2 linked regions of the Kineococcus endophyticus genome follow. The protein of the gene in region 1 interacts with the protein of each later gene in a pairwise test. Links are inferred from orthologs where the notes say so. Each region holds a gene or a part of one and is shown on either strand. Other genes may lie near its edges.

The links. Proteins that work in one complex are often made in the same cells at the same time.
Region 2: the proteins of rlmB (region 1) and AB1207_RS05770 interact in binary tests that used the Escherichia coli proteins (3 or more experiments, as listed by UniProt). The link is inferred for Kineococcus endophyticus from one-to-one orthologs.

What each region holds. Positions count from the first base shown.
Region 1 is NZ_JBFNQN010000021.1:21,414-29,585, forward strand. The notes cover bases 2,578-5,577. They hold rlmB (23S rRNA (guanosine(2251)-2'-O)-methyltransferase RlmB), read right to left. Parts: upstream 4,561-5,577; coding sequence 3,595-4,560; downstream 2,578-3,594. Other genes in these bases: AB1207_RS23300 (SIS domain-containing protein), read right to left, coding at 2,578-3,171; AB1207_RS23305 (hypothetical protein), read right to left, coding at 3,212-3,598; cysS (cysteine--tRNA ligase), read right to left, coding at 4,560-5,577. Also shown: AB1207_RS23285 (NAD-dependent epimerase/dehydratase family protein), read left to right, coding at 1-423; AB1207_RS23290 (MarR family winged helix-turn-helix transcriptional regulator), read right to left, coding at 481-981; AB1207_RS23295 (N-acetylglucosamine kinase), read right to left, coding at 1,043-2,074; more of AB1207_RS23300, read right to left, coding at 2,062-2,577; more of cysS, read right to left, coding at 5,578-5,978; AB1207_RS23320 (S-(hydroxymethyl)mycothiol dehydrogenase), read left to right, coding at 6,036-7,145; AB1207_RS23325 (MBL fold metallo-hydrolase), read left to right, coding at 7,142-7,783; AB1207_RS23330 (NAD(P)H-dependent oxidoreductase), read right to left, coding at 7,789-8,172. UniProt on the Escherichia coli protein: Specifically methylates the ribose of guanosine 2251 in 23S rRNA.
Region 2 is NZ_JBFNQN010000003.1:313,725-320,559, reverse strand. Bases 2,601-5,425 are described here. They hold AB1207_RS05770 (NAD(P)H-hydrate epimerase), read right to left. Parts: upstream 4,821-5,425; coding sequence 3,381-4,820; downstream 2,601-3,380. Other genes in these bases: glmS (glutamine--fructose-6-phosphate transaminase (isomerizing)), read right to left, coding at 5,310-5,425; AB1207_RS05765 (holo-ACP synthase), read right to left, coding at 4,881-5,234; alr (alanine racemase), read right to left, coding at 2,601-3,272. In the rest of the region: AB1207_RS05790 (alpha/beta hydrolase), read right to left, coding at 1-515; tRNA (adenosine(37)-N6)-threonylcarbamoyltransferase complex ATPase subunit type 1 TsaE, read right to left, coding at 512-1,021; AB1207_RS05780 (alpha/beta hydrolase), read right to left, coding at 1,018-2,091; more of alr, read right to left, coding at 2,088-2,600; more of glmS, read right to left, coding at 5,426-6,835. UniProt on the Escherichia coli protein: Bifunctional enzyme that catalyzes the epimerization of the S- and R-forms of NAD(P)HX and the dehydration of the S-form of NAD(P)HX at the expense of ADP, which is converted to AMP.

The sequences.
Region 1 (8,172 bases):
TATTCCCTCGTGAAGTCGCTCGAGGAGGAGATGGCCCACCACTTCTGCCGGTGGGAGCCGGAGCTGACGATGACGGGGCTGCGGTTCTCCAACGTCATGCACGTCGAGGACTACGCGCGGTTCCCCTCGTTCGACGCCGACCCACGGCTGCGCAAGTGGAACCTGTGGGGTTACATCGACGCCCGCGACGGGGCCCAGGCCGTGCGCAAGGCCCTGCAGCGCAGGGGGCCGGGCGTGGAGGTGTGCATCGTCGCCAACGCCGACACCGTCATGACGCGGTCCTCGGCCTCGCTCATGGCCGAGGTCTACCCGGACGTCGAGGTGCGCAAGGAACTCGCCGAGCACGAGACGCTGCTCTCGATCGACAAGGCCCGCCGCCTGCTCGGGTACGAACCCGAGCACTCCTGGCGCGACCACGTCTGAGCACCGCCACGCGAGAGGGGCCCCGGGGGAACGTCACCCCGGAGCCCCTCTCGTGCGTCAGACCTGGCGGGCCAGGGCGGTGGCGGCGAACTTGGCGTCCGGGTCCAGGACGTCGAGCAGCTTCACCATGACGGCGTCGAGGCGGCCGAGGTCGTCGGCGTCGAGGGGATCCAGGACGAGCTGGCGGACGCGTTCGACGTGCCCGGGCGCGGAGGCGACGACCTTGTCCCAGCCGGCGTCGGTGAGGATGGCGACCTGGCCGCGGCCGTCGCAGGGACTCTTCTCCCGGCGCACCCAGCCGTCCTTCTCCAGCCGCGACACGACGTGGGAGATGCGCGAAGGGCTGGCGTTGGAGCGGGCGCCCAGTTCGCTCATGCGCAGACTGCGGGTGGGTTCCTCGGACAGCATCGCCAGGGTCAGGTAGGCCGTCTTCGTGAGGTCGGCGTCCCGCTGCAGCTGGGCGTCGAGCGCGGCCGGGAGCAGTTCCATGAGCGCGCTGAGCCGCAGCCAGACCCGTCGTTCGTCGGAGGTCAGCCAGCGGGGGTTCTGCTCGGTCATCCCGCGATCGTAGCAGATAGTTGCAGATTGAAATACCTTCGGCGCCCCGTCGCCGCGCCGCTCAGTGTGCCACGCCCCCCGTCGCGTCGACCACCACGGCGACCGTGGCCTCCACCCGGGCCAGGGAGTCCTCGGACAGCGGCCGCCCGGCCAACCGCGCGGCCAGCAGAGCCGCGCCCCGGGACGGTTCGAACCGGGGCGAGCGCACGTCGTACCCGCCCAGCGCCGACAACCTCCGGGCGAAACCCTCGGCCACCTCCGGGACGGCGAGGACCCCGCCGGACCGCGACACCGGGACGACCGCGTCGTCGGGGAAACCCGCACGGGCCCGCACCGCGACGACGAGGTCCACGAGTTCGGCGGCGGCCTCCTCGAGCACACCCGCGGCGACGGCGTCCCCGCGCCGGGCCGCCTCGACGAGCGGACGGGACAACGCCGCGACCTCCCGCCGGGAGCGGCGCCAGCGGTTGAGGACGACGTCGACGAGTTCCAGGTCGGTGCTCAGGGCGAGGTGCTCGCGCAGGACGTCCAGCAGCGGACCCGGGGCCCGGCGGCCGTCGCTCATCCGCGAGAACTCCTGCAGGGCCCGCAGACCGAGCCAGTGCCCGGACCCCTCGTCCCCGAACCCCTCACCCCAGCCCCCCACCCGGGCGGCGCGCGACCCGTTGCGGCCGTAGGCGATGGACCCCGTGCCGCTGACGACGCCGATGCCGTCGATCCCGCCGAGGGAGCCGGCCCAGCCGGCCACGACGTCGTTGTCGACGGCGTACCGGTCGTGACCGAGCAGGTCGGCGGGCAGGGCGTCGAGGACGGGGACGTCTGCGGCCACCTCGCCGTAGGCGGGCAGGCCGAAGAACGCGTGGGTCAGCTCGCCCGGGGCGGTGCCCGCCAGCTCGCACACCGTGGTGACGGCCGCGGACAGCACGTCGCGGGTGACGTCGGTCGTCCCGTCGCCCTCGAGGTGGTAGCAGCTCGGCGCCACCAGTTCGGCGAGGACGGAGCCCTCCTGCGTCAGGACGCAGAGCGCCGTCTTCGTGCCGCCGCCGTCGACGCCGAGGAACACCCCGGCGGGCGCGGCGCTCACGGCTGCCACGGGTGGACGGTGACCCCCTGGACGACCCGGTTCACCTCCCCGCCGGGGAACGGGTCGTCCGGTGTCCCGGGGCCGGCGAGGGCGAACCGCAGGGCGAGCAGCTGGGCGGTGACGGCCGCGGGCAGGGCGCGCAGGTCGTCCGGGACGCCGTCGGGCAGCGCCGGGTCGACGACGAGGACGTCGCGCTCGCCGAGCGCCGCGCGCAGTTCGGCGGCGATGTCGTCGTCGTACCGCCGGGTGTACGCGTCGCCGGACCGGAACACGACCGCCAGGGTCCCCGCGCGCAGGAACGACTTCGGGCCGTGGCGGACGCCGAGCGCCGTGTCGTGCAACCCCACGACGGCGCCCGCGGTCAGTTCGAGGAGCTTGAGCGAGGCCTCCCGCGCCAGCCCGGCGAGGGGGCCGCTGCCCAGCAGCACGACGCGGTCGTGGCCGCGGGCGGCGACGGCGGCGAGCTCCCCCGCCGACCGCAGGGCCGTCTCGGCGGCGGCGCAGAGCTCGGCGACGGGAACCGGTGCGCCCGGGGCCAGCAGCAGCCGGGCGGCGAGCAGCATCGAGGTGAAGCTCGAGGTCATCGCGAACCCGCGGTCGTTCGTCGCTGGGGGCAGCACGACGACGCGGGCGTCCGCGCGGCTGGCGAGCGCCGCGGCCAGCCGGCCGTCCGCGTTGCAGGTGACGACGAGGTGGTGGACCTCCTCCAGCGCGGCGTCCGCGACCGCGGCGGCGGCCACGCTCTCCGGGCTGTCGCCGGACCGGGCGAAGGAGACGAGCAGCGTCGGCCGCCCGGGCAGCGTCCCGGCGGGATCGGCGAGCAGGTCCGTTGTCGCGACGGCCTCGACGGCTCGGCCGAGCAGGCGGGTCAGCGCGGGCGCGAGCACCTGCCCGACGAACGCGGACGTGCCCGCCCCCGTGAGGACGACGCGCAGGTCCTCGCGGGCCAGCAGGGGCGCCAGCCAGGACGCCGTCGCGTGGTCCCCGCCGACGAGGTCGGCCACCTCCGGCCACAGGCCGGGTTGCTGGGCGATCTCCGTCGCCGTGTGGCCGGCGCCGCGGGCGCGGAGCCCGTCGAGCTCACCGTCGGGGAAGCGGGGGGTCACGTCGGCTCCTCGGGACTGCGGGGGGGTGGGAGGGTGCGGGTCAGGACCGGAGGAACTCGGCGAGGTCGTCGACGGTGCGGACCACGACGGCCCCGTCGCGCAGGTCGGCCGGCAGGTCCGCCAGCAGCGCCTCGTCCGGTACGGCCACGGGCGGGTCGGTGGGCGCCAGCACGGCCCCCGCGGCGCGCGCGAGGTCCAGGACGAAGCGCAGCACCTCGTCCTCTCCGTCGAGCTCGACCATGAGCGAGTCGAACGGTTCGCCGTACCCGTACACGTCGGCCGACCCGTCGGGCGTCTCGACGCGGACGAAGAGGTGCTCCGGGTCGCGTTCGGAGGCCAGCGGTTCCACGACGGCCCGGACGGCCGCCGGGTCCAGCGGGACCTCGGCGCCGCCGGACCACCGCGTGAGGAAGACGTCCAGGCTCACCGGTGGCGCGCGACCTCGTAGAGGGCGATGCCCGCGGCGACACCGGCGTTGAGGGACTCGACAGCCGCGGCCATCGGGATGCTCACGACCTGGTCGCACTTCTCCCGGACCAGGCGGGACAGCCCCGCCCCCTCGGCACCGACGACGACGACGAGCGGGCCGTCGGCCAGGCGCAGCTCGGGCAGGTCGACGTCCCCGTCGGCGTCGAGGCCGACGACGAACAACCCCGCCTTCTGGTACTCCTCGATCGCGCGGACGAGGTTCGTCGCGCGGGCGACGGGGACGCGGGCGGCGGCGCCGGCCGACGTCTTCCACGCCGAGGCCGTCATGCCCGCCGCGCGCCGTTCGGGCACGACGACGCCGTTCCCGCCGAAGGCCGCGACGGACCGGACGACGGCTCCGAGGTTGCGCGGGTCCGTGACCCCGTCGAGCGCCACGACGAGGGCCGGGCGCCCGGAGTCGGCGGCGGAGTCGAGCAGGTCCATCGGGTGCTTGTACGCGTACGGCGGCACGGTGGCCGCCACGCCCTGGTGGACGGCGTTCTCGGTGAACCGGTCGAGGTCCTGCCGCGAGGCCTCCAGCAGCGGGATGCCCCGGTTGCCGGCCGCGGCGAGGATCTCCTTGACGCGGTCGTCGGTCTCGATGCGGGAGGCGACGTAGATGCCCGTGATGGGCAGTTCCGCGCGCAGCGCCTCGACGATGGAGTTCCGGCCTGCGATCCACTCCGTCTCACCGGACGCCTTGCGGCGCACCGGAGGACGACCCCCCGGACGGGCGTTGGTCGTCACCGCGCGGTGGGCGGCCTTCTTCGCCGCCTTGGCCGCGGGGTGGTACGGGCGGTCGCTCGCCTTCGGCGTCGGGCCCTTGCCCTCCAGGGACCGGCGGTTCTTGCCGCCGCTGCCCGCGGTGGGGCCCTTCTTGCCCTTGCTGACCGCGCCGCGGCGCTGGCTGTTCCCTGCCACTACTGCTCACCTTCCAGGACCCACCGGGCTCCGGTGGGCGTGTCCTCGATCACGATGCCCGCGTCCTTGAGGGAGTCGCGGACCGCGTCGGCGGTCGCGAAGTCCCGGGCGGCGCGGGCGGCCGCCCTCTGGTCCAGCTGGGCGCGCACGAGGACGTCGAGTGCCGCCCGCGCCCCGTCGGACCCACCGGCCTGCTCCACCCAGGGGTGGGCGAACGGGTCCAGTCCGAGCACGTCGAGCCCGGCGCGCACGTGCTCCAGCGCCGTCCGCAGCGCCGCGTCGTCCCCGGCCGCGAGGGCCGAGTTCCCGGCCCGCGCGGTGTCGTGCAGGACGGCGAGCGCCGCCGGCGTCGCGAGGTCGTCGTCCATCGCCGCGGCGAACGCGTCCGGCACCTGCCCGGCCTCCCCCGCCGACCCGAGCCGCTCGGCCGCCCGGCGGACGAAACCCTCCAGCCGCGAGTACGCGGCCTCGGACTCGGTGAGGGAGCCCTCCGACCACTCCAGGTGCGTCCGGTAGTGCCCGGAGACGAGGTAGTAGCGCAGGACGACCGCGCGGTGGCTGCGCAGCAGGTGCGGGATCCCCAGGACGTTGCCGAGCGACTTGCTCATCTTCTCGCCGGACATCGTCACGAAGTAGTTGTGCAGCCAGAAGTTGGCGAACCCGTCGCCCGCCGCGCGCGACTGCGCCTGCTCGTTCTCGTGGTGCGGGAAGCGCAGGTCCAGACCGCCGCCGTGGATGTCGAAGCGCGGGCCGAGGTAGCGCCCGATCATCGCCGAGCACTCCAGGTGCCAGCCGGGCCGGCCCCGTCCCCAGGGGGTGGCCCAGGACGCCGTGGCGGGCTCGCCGGGTTTCGTGCCCTTCCAGAGCGCGAAGTCGCGCGGGTCGCGCTTGCCGCGGGGGTCGGCGTCGGTGGCCGGTTCCATGTCGTCGAGGCGCTGGTGCGTCAGCTCGCCGTAGGCGGGCCAGGAGCGGACGTCGAAGTAGACGTCGCCGGAGCCGTCCTGCGCCGCGTAGGCGTGACCCCGGGTGATCAGCCGGTCGATGAGCTCGACCATCTCGGGGACGTGCCCGGTGGCGCGGGGTTCTACCGTGGCCGGCAGGACGCCGAGGGCGTCGTACGCGGCGGCGAACTCGCGCTCGTAGCGGTAGGCGTGGGCCCACCACTCGTCCCCGGCCTCGGCGGCCTTGGTGAGGATCTTGTCGTCGATGTCGGTGACGTTGCGCACGGCCGTCACGCGCAGGCCGGAGCGTTCCAGCCAGCGGCGCAGGACGTCGAAGACGACCTGGCTGCGGACGTGACCGAGGTGGGGGGACCCCTGCGGCGTGGGGCCGCAGACGTACATGCCGACCTGCCCGGGGACGAGCGGCGCGAACTCGCGCACCGCGCCGGCGGCGCTGTCGTGCAGGTGGAGGGTCACGGGCTCCAGGCTACCGGCGGCTCGACCGTGTCCGGGCGCGTCGTTAGGGTCGCCGCCATGGCCTGGACCGTTCCCGCAGTCATCTCCCGCACCAAGGGCGCACCCGTCGAGACCGTCGACATCGTGGTGCCCGAACCCGTCGCCGGCGAGGTCGTCGTGGACGTCGCCGCGTGCGGCGTCTGCCACACCGACCTGCACTACCGCGAGGGGGGCATCAACGACGACTACCCCTTCCTGCTCGGCCACGAGGCCGCGGGCACCGTCTCGGCCGTCGGCGACGGCGTCACGCACCTCGCCGTGGGTGACCCGGTCGTCCTGAACTGGCGCGCCGTCTGCGGGCAGTGCCGCGCCTGCAAGCGGGGCCGGCCGCAGTACTGCTTCGCCACCCACAACGCGACGCAGTCGATGACGCTCACCGACGGCACCCCCCTGTCCCCCGCCCTGGGCATCGGCGCCTTCACCCCCAAGACGCTCGTCGCCGCCGGGCAGGCCACGAAGATCGACACCTCGGTGCTCGGCGACAGCTGGGACCCGGCCGTCGCGGGCCTGCTGGGCTGCGGTGTCATGGCCGGCATCGGCGCCGCCGTCAACACCGCCCCCGTCCAGCGCGGCGACACCGTCGCCGTCATCGGCTGCGGCGGCGTCGGGTGCGCGGCCGTCGCCGGCGCCGTCCTGGCCGGGGCCCGCCGCGTCATCGCCGTCGACATCGACGACAAGAAGCTGGCGTGGGCGCAGAAGCTGGGTGCCACGCACACCGTGAACTCCGCCGGTCTGGACGAGGCCGGGGTCGTCGCGGCCATCGCCGAGCTGACCGACTCCTTCGGCGCCGACGTCGTCATCGACGCCGTGGGCCGGCCCGAGACGTGGCGGCAGGCGTTCTACGGCCGCGACCTGGCCGGGACCGTCGTCCTCGTCGGGGTGCCGACGCCGGAGATGACGCTGGAGGTGCCGCTGCTCGACGTCTTCGGGCGCGGCGGGGCGCTGAAGTCGTCCTGGTACGGCGACTGCCTGCCCGAGCGGGACTTCCCGCAGCTGCTGGAACTGCACGCCGCGGGCCGGTTGCCGCTGGACGCGTTCGTGTCCGAGCGCATCGGGCTGGACGACGTGGAGGAGGCGTTCGCCACGATGAAGAGCGGCGACGTGCTGCGTTCGGTGGTGGTCTTCTGAGCGCCCGGGTCGAGCACCTCGTCACGTCCGGGACCTTCTCCCTGGACGGGCAGACGTTCGACGTCGACAACAACGTCTGGCTGCTCGGCGACGACGAACAGGTCCTCGTCCTGGACGCCCCGCACGACGTGGACGCCATCGCCGCCGCGATCGGGGACCGCCGGTTGCTGGCCGTCGTCTGCACCCACGCCCACGACGACCACGTGCGGCAGGCCCCGGCGCTGGCGCAGCGGTTCTCCACCGGTGAGCACCCGGTGCCGGTCCTGCTGCACCCGGCCGACCGGCCCGTGTGGGAGTTGACGCACCCGGGCGTCGCGACGACCGACCTCGCCCACGGGCAGGTCGTCTCGGTCGCCGGCACCGACCTGCACGTCCTGCACACCCCGGGGCACACGCCCGGCGCGGTGAGCCTGTACGCGCCGGACCTGGCGACCGTCTTCACCGGCGACACCCTGTTCGCCGGCGGGCCGGGCGCGACGGGCCGGTCGTTCTCCGACTTCGGCACGATCGTGGAGTCGATCCGGACGGTGCTGCTGGAGCTGCCGCCGGAGACGCGCGTGCACACCGGCCACGGCGACGACACGACGATCGGCGACGAGGCCCCGCACCTGCAGGAGTGGATCGACCGGGGGCACTGAGCGGGTCAGCCGGCCGCGCGGTGGATCGCGAGGTCGGTACGCCCGGGGGCGAGGTCGGGCCGCAGCGCGCGGTCGGGGTACTCCCCGTCGCGCAGGCGCCGGAACGGCAGGGCGGGCTCGGAGGCGAGCCCGTCCAGCCGTCGCCGGAGGCGGTCGACCTCGGCCTGCACGCCGCCGGCGTCCAGGCCGTCCGCGTCGTGGACGACGTGCAGGCTGAGCACCTCGACGCCCACGTACCAGAGCGTGCCGTGGGTGAGGGGGAACAGCAGGCTCTCGAGGTCGCCGCTGATGCCGCGCGGGCCGATGGAGCGAGGGTCCTCCCCCGCCGTCACGACGAGCAGGGCCCGACGGCCGACCAGCCCGCCCTCGCCGTAGCGCTGCGGCAGGCC
Region 2 (6,835 bases), on another replicon or contig:
GGCGTCGTGTCGTAGGCCAGCACCTGGGCGGTCGTGTCCTGCAGGTCCCCGGCCACGCCGGGCCAGCGCGGCAGGACCCGGCCCAGCACCTGCACCGCCGCCAGCTTCCACGGCTCCAGGAGCACGGCCGGGTTGGCCAGCACGAGGCCGTGCACACGGTCCGGGCGCAGCTCGGCCAGCCGCAGCGCCAGGCCACCGCCCATCGAGATGCCGGCCACGAGGACGACCTCGTGGTCCAGCCGGTCCAGCGCGGCCTGCGCCGCCCCGAGCCAGTCGGCCCACGTCGTGCGGTCGCAGTCCGCGGCGGTGGTGCCGTGCCCGGGCAGCAGCGGGACCTCGACGTCGAACCCCGCCGCGTGGAACTCCTCGGCCCACGCCGCCACGGACAGCGGTGTGGCCGTGAAGCCGTGCACGACGAGCACTCCCGTACGGGGCCGGACGGCGTGCCGCCGGGCGAAGCCGTGGACGCGGTCGTCGTCGGTCCGCTCGGCCAGCGACCCCTGCCGTCCGCTCACGCGAGGTCCACCCCCGCCCAGCGCTCGCCGACGCCGCGCACGACCGCGCGCCGCGGTTCGACGGGGGCCCCGGCCTCGGGGTCCTCCCCCGCCCCGTCGGTGGAGGGGGCCGCCCCGGTGGGGCGCCGCAGGTCGACCTCGAGCCGGTCCCCCGCGATCTCCTCCACCAGCCCGCGCCCCCACTCCACGACGGTCACGGCCTCCTCGGCCGCGGTGTCGAGGTCGAGGTCGTCGACCTCGGCGAGGGACCCGAGGCGGTAGGCGTCGACGTGGACGAGCACCGGCCCGCCGACGAGGGACGGGTGCTCGCGCGCGATCACGAACGTCGGGGACGTCACCGGCCCGCGCACGCCGAGCGCGGCCGCCAGCCCGCGGGTGAACGTCGTCTTGCCGGCGCCGAGGTCCCCGGACAGCAGGACGAGGTCACCGGCGCGCAACTGACGCCCCACGCGCTCGCCGAACGCCGTCGTCTCCTCGGGCGTCCGCAGCAGGTGCTCGGTGCTCACGCGCGCCTCCGGCGTCCTCGACGGGCCAGGGGGACCACGACCTCGTGCGTCGCGGCCGGCGGACCGGACGCGTCGGCGGCCCGCGCCAGCAGCCGCTCCAGGCGGGACGTCACCACCCCGGGGTGCTCGAGCATGACGAGGTGCCCGGCCCCGCGGACGAGCACGTGCTCGGCCTCGGGCAGGGCGTCGGCGATCCCCCGGCCGTGGGCGGCCGGGGTCATGAGGTCCCGCTCGGCGGCCACGACCAGGACGGGGCGGCCCGCCAGGCCCGCGAGCGCCTCCCGCTCGTCGAGGGTGGCGAAGGCGGGCAGCAGGTCGGCGATGACGTCGACGGGCGTCTGCGCCATCATCCGGGCGCTGAGCCGGACGAGCTCGGGCGCGACCGGCCCGGCGAAGCTCCAGTGCCGCACGAGCCGCTGCTCGAGGTCGGCCCCGACGCGGCGGCTGCGTTCGAGGACCTCGTAGCGGCCCCCCGCCCGCTCCAGGGCCAGCTCGGCCCAGTGCACGAGGTGGTGCCCCAGCAGCGGCAGCCCGTGGTCGACGGCCGCGAGCCCGCCCGCCGACGTCGCCACGAGGGCGACGGCGGCGATCCGGGGCAGCAGGTCGGGCCGGCGGGCGGCGAGCTCCATGACGGTCATGCCGCCCAGGGAGTGCCCGACGAGGACGACGGGTCCGTCGGGGGCGACGGCGTCGAGGACCTGCCCGAGGTCGTCGGCGAGGCGGGCGACGCCCACGGGTCCGTCGGGGCCGCGGCCGGACCGGCCGTGACCGCGCAGCTCGGGCAGGACGAGCCGGTACCGGCCGCGCAGCGCGAGGCGCTGGAAGTGCCAGCAGTCGGCCGTCAGGGCGTAGCCGTGGCACAGCACGACCGTCGGCGCCGGACCCGCACCGGTCGTGGCCGGGCGGTCGAGCTCGTCGACCTCGACGTGCAGCCGGGCGCCGTCGTCGGTGACGACCTCGACGGGGCTGCCCGTGAGCGGGAGCAGCTCCTCGCGCCGGTCGCTCGTGCGCCGGCGCAGGGGGCGCCGACGGACGGGCAGCGTCGGCAGGGTGGGCAGGGTGGGCCTCACGCGGGGACCTCCGGGGGCTGCGGGACGCCGGCCGTCCCGGTGTGGCGGCGGGGGACGCGGGCGCCGATGCGGGTGACGACCTCCCAGGAGATCGTCCCGGCGGCCTGCGCCCAGTCGTCGGCCGTGGCCTCCCCGTCGCCGCCGGGGCCGAAGACGACGGCCGGGTCCCCGGGCAGCGCCGCCTCGTCACCGAGGTCGACGACGACCTGGTCCATGCAGACGCGACCGGCGATGCGCCGCCGGGCCCCGGCGACGAGGACCTCCCCGGAACGCTCCCCGTCCCAGGAGGCGTGCCGCGGGACGCCGTCGCCGTAGCCCAGCGGCACCAGACCGAGGGTCGTGTCGGCGGGCACGGTGTAGGTCAGGCCGTAGGAGACGCCCGCCCCGGCCGGCACCCGCCGCACGTGCGCGAGCCGCGCGGCGAGCGTCATCGCGGGGACGAGGCCGAGCTCGGCGCCGGACGCGAGGTCGGGGGCGGGGCTGAGGCCGTAGACGGCGAGGCCGGCGCGGACGAGGTCGTAGCGCGCCTGCGGGACGAAGAACGCGGCCGCCGAGTTGGCGTGGTGGCGCAGGCCCGGGTCGACGCCGTGCTCGTGGGCGGTCGCGAGCGCCGCCTCGAAGGCCTCGAGCTGGGCGGGCACGGAGGGGTCGGCCGGGACGTCGGCGCTGGCGAAGTGCGCCCAGGTGCCGCGGACCTCGACGTCACCCGCGTCGACGTGCTTGGCGACGGCGTCCAGCAGCGCGGGCCACTCGGACGGGGAGGAGCCTCCGCGCGACATCCCGGTGTCGACCTCGAGGTGGACGCGGGCGCGCCGCCCGCCGGCCCGGGCCGCCGCGACGACGGCCTCGAGCGACCAGGTGGCGGCCACGGACAGGTCGACCCCCGCCTCCACGGCGGGGAGCAGGTCGGTGCCGGGGGTGAGGATCCAGGCCAGCACGTCGGCGTCGATCCCGGCGTCCCGCAGGGCCAGCGCCTCGTGGACGTGGGCGACGCCGAGCCAGCTCGCGCCCCCGGCGAGGGCCGCGCGGGCGACGGGGACGAGGCCGTGCCCGTAGGCGTCGGCCTTGACGACGGCCATGACGGCGGCCGGGGCGACGCGGCTGCGCACCACACCGACGTTGTGGGCGACCGCGTCGAGGTCGACGAGCGCCACGGCCGGCAGCTCGGTGGGCAGGTCCACGTCCCCGACGGTACCCGCGCCCCCACCGGCCCGGCCCGGCACCCGTCGACCCCACGCCCGCCGTCCCCGCGCTGTCGTGGGCACGGGGGCGTCAGCGCCCGACAGGGCTCAGGGCGCGTCCCACCCCGGCAGCGACGTCAGCGCGGCCGGGACGGCCTGCGCGACGTCGAGCGCGGCGAGGGGCCCGCCGGCGGAGGCGAGCGCTGCGGCCCGGCCGTGCAGGACGGCGGCGTCGGCGGCGGCGAACGCGACGGCCTCGGGGTCTCGCGGGTCGCGCAGACCCGCGAGCGCGGTGCCGAGGATCCCGGCGAGCACGTCCCCGGCACCCGCGGTCGCGAGCCAGGCGGGTGCGGCGGCCGCGGTGAGGACCCGGGCGCCGACGACGGTCGTCACCGTCCCCTTGAGCAGGACGGTCGCGCCCGTCTCCTCGTGGACGCGGCGGGCGTGGGTGAGCGGGTCGGCCTCCACGGCGGACCGTTCCGTCCCGAGGAGGCGCGCCAGCTCCCCGGCGTGCGGGGTGAGCACGTGCTGCGGCCCGAGCGCGGGCAGGTCCGCGAGCGCCCCGGCGTCGACCACGGCCGGTTCGCCGCCCGCCAGGGCCTCCCGGACGCGGGCCTGCTGCTCGGGGTCGTCCGGGGACACCCCCGGGCCCAGCACCCACGCCTGCACGCGCCCCGGGCCGGCGACGACCTCGGGCCGGGCGTGCCGGACGAGCTCGGTCGGGTGCGCCGGCCCCACGTACCGGACCATCCCGGCGCCCGCGCGGACGGCGGCCTCGACGGCGAGGACGGCCGCCCCGGTGTAGTCCGGTCCCCCCGCGACGACGCCGACGACGCCGCGGGAGTACTTGTCGTCCGAGGGCCGGGGCCGGCGCCAACGCGCCGCGACGTCGGCGGGCTCGACGCGTTCGACGGCCGCCGCGGGCAGGTCGGTCAGGCCGATGTCGGCGACGAGCAGCCGCCCGCACAGCGCCGCGGCCGGGCCGAGCAGGTGCACGGGCTTCGCCGTGCCGAACGTCACGGTGAGGTCGGCGGCGAGCACCTCCCCCGTCACCGCACCGGTGTCGGCGTCGAGGCCCGACGGCAGGTCGACGGCCACGACGGCGGGACCGTCGAGCGCGGACAGGCCCTCGAACGCGGGTCGCAGGCCCCCGCGGCCGCCGATCCCGGCGATGCCGTCCAGGAGCAGGTCGGCTGCGGCGCAGACGTCCTCGTCGCCGGTGCGCCACGCGCGGCTGCGGACCCCGGCGCGGTGCGCGTCGGCGAGGGCCTCGTCGTGCACGCGGTCGGCGGTGAGCAGCGCGGTGACGGCGACGCCGCGGCGGGCGAGCCGGGCCGCGGCGAACAGCGCGTCCCCGCCGTTGTCCCCCGGCCCGGCCAGCACGACGACCGTGCGACCGGTGACACCGCCCGTGCTCTCGCGCAGGACGTCCGCGCACGCGACGGCGAGGGCCGACGCGGCGCGCTGCATGAGGGTGCCCGGGGGCAGGGCCGCCAGGGCGGCGGCCTCGGTGCGGCGGACGTCCTCGGTGCGGAGCGCGGGGATCACGGGCCCACCCTCCCCGGACGCGCGCCCGGGCGCTCCCCGGGGACCGTGCTCACGTGGAGGTCACTTCGACTCGGCGACCACCATGGCGGTCGCGATGCCCGCGTCGTGCGACAGGGACAGGTGGAAGGTGGCCACACCCATCTCCTTGGCGATCTTCTTCGCGCTGCCCCGCACGACGATCTCCGGCCGGTGCCCGTCCTCGCGCTCGACGACGACGTCGCGCCACACGAGGCCGACGGGCGCGCCGAGCGCCTTGGCGACGGCCTCCTTGGCCGCGAACCGCGCCGCGAGCGACTCCGCGGGCAGGCCGCGTTCACCGTCGCCGAAGAGCCGTTCGAGCAGGAGCGGCGTGCGCTCGACCTGACGTCTGAAACGGGCGACGTCCACGACGTCGATCCCGATGCCGATGATCACCAGTGCTGTCCCTCCGCCGACGGCGTCCGCGGGCGTCACGTTCCCACGCGGCTCGCGGCCACCCGACGGCGGGGGTCACTCCACCGTGACGGACTTGGCGAGGTTGCGCGGCTGGTCGACGTCGAGGCCCTTGGCGGTCGCCAGTTCGCAGGCGAAGACCTGCAGCGGCACGACCGCCAGCAGGGGCGAGAGCAGCGTGGACGTCCGGGGCACGCGGATGACGACGTCGGCGTACGGTTCGACGGCCGTGTCGCCGTGCTCGGCGATGACGAGCGTCCGCGCCCCGCGCGCGCGGACCTCCTGGATGTTCGAGACGACCTTGGAGTGCAACGAGTCCCGTCCGCGCGGGCTCGGCACGACGACGAACACCGGCTGACCGGGTTCGACGAGGGCGATGGGCCCGTGCTTCAGCTCGCCCGCCGCGAAACCCTCCGCGTGGATGTAGGCGAGTTCCTTCAACTTCAGCGCCCCCTCCATCGCCACGGGGTAGCCGACGTGCCGGCCGAGGAACAGCACCGAGCGGGTGTCGGCCATGTAGCGGGCGATCTCGCGGACCTGCTCGAGGCCGTCGAGGACCTGGCGGACCTGACCCGGGATCTCGTGCAGCTGCGCGAGGACCTCGGCCACCTCGTCGGAGAACTTGTTGCCGCGCAGCTGGGCCAGGAACAGACCGAGCAGGTAGCAGGCGGTGATCTGGGCGAGGAACGCCTTCGTCGAGGCGACGGCGATCTCGGGGCCCGCGTGCGTGTAGAGCACCGCGTCGGACTCGCGCGGGATCGTCGACCCGTTCGTGTTGCAGATCGCGAGCACCTTGGCGCCCTGCTCGCGGGCGTGCCGGACGGCCATGATCGTGTCCATCGTCTCCCCCGACTGGGAGATCGCGACGACGAGCGTGCGCTCGGAGACGACGGGGTCGCGGTAGCGGAACTCGTGGGCGAGTTCGACCTCGACGGGGATCCGGCACCAGTGCTCGATGGCGTACTTCGCGACCTGGCCCGCGTAGGCGGCGGTGCCGCAGGCGATGACGACGATCTTGTCGATCGTCCGCAGTTCCGCCTCGGAGATGTTCATCTCGTCCAGCTGCAACCGCCCGTTCGCGTCGACGCGGCCGAGGAGGGTGTCGGCGATGGCCTGCGGCTGGTCGTGGATCTCCTTGGCCATGAAGGACGGGAAACCCCCCTTCTCGGCGGCCGCGGCGTCCCAGTCGACGTGGAACCGGCGACCCTGCGCGGGCGACCCGTCGAACCCGGTGACGACCACGCTGTCGGGGGTGATCGTGACGACCTGGTCCTGGCCGAGCTCGAGCGCGTCGCGCGTCGAGGCGATGAACGCGGCGACGTCGGAGCCGAGGTAGTTCGCACCGTCGCCGAGGCCGACGACGAGCGGGGAGTTCCGGCGGGCGCCGACGATCGTGCCGGGTGCGTCGGCGTGGACGGCGAGGAGCGTGAACGCACCCTCGAGCCGGGCGCAGACGGCGCGCATGGCGGCGGCGAGGTCCAGGGGCCCGTCCGCCGGCTCGCAGGCCCGGGCGAGCAGGTGCGCGACGACCTCGGTGTCGGTCTCGCTCGTGAACTCGACACCGGCCTCGAGCAGCTCCGCGC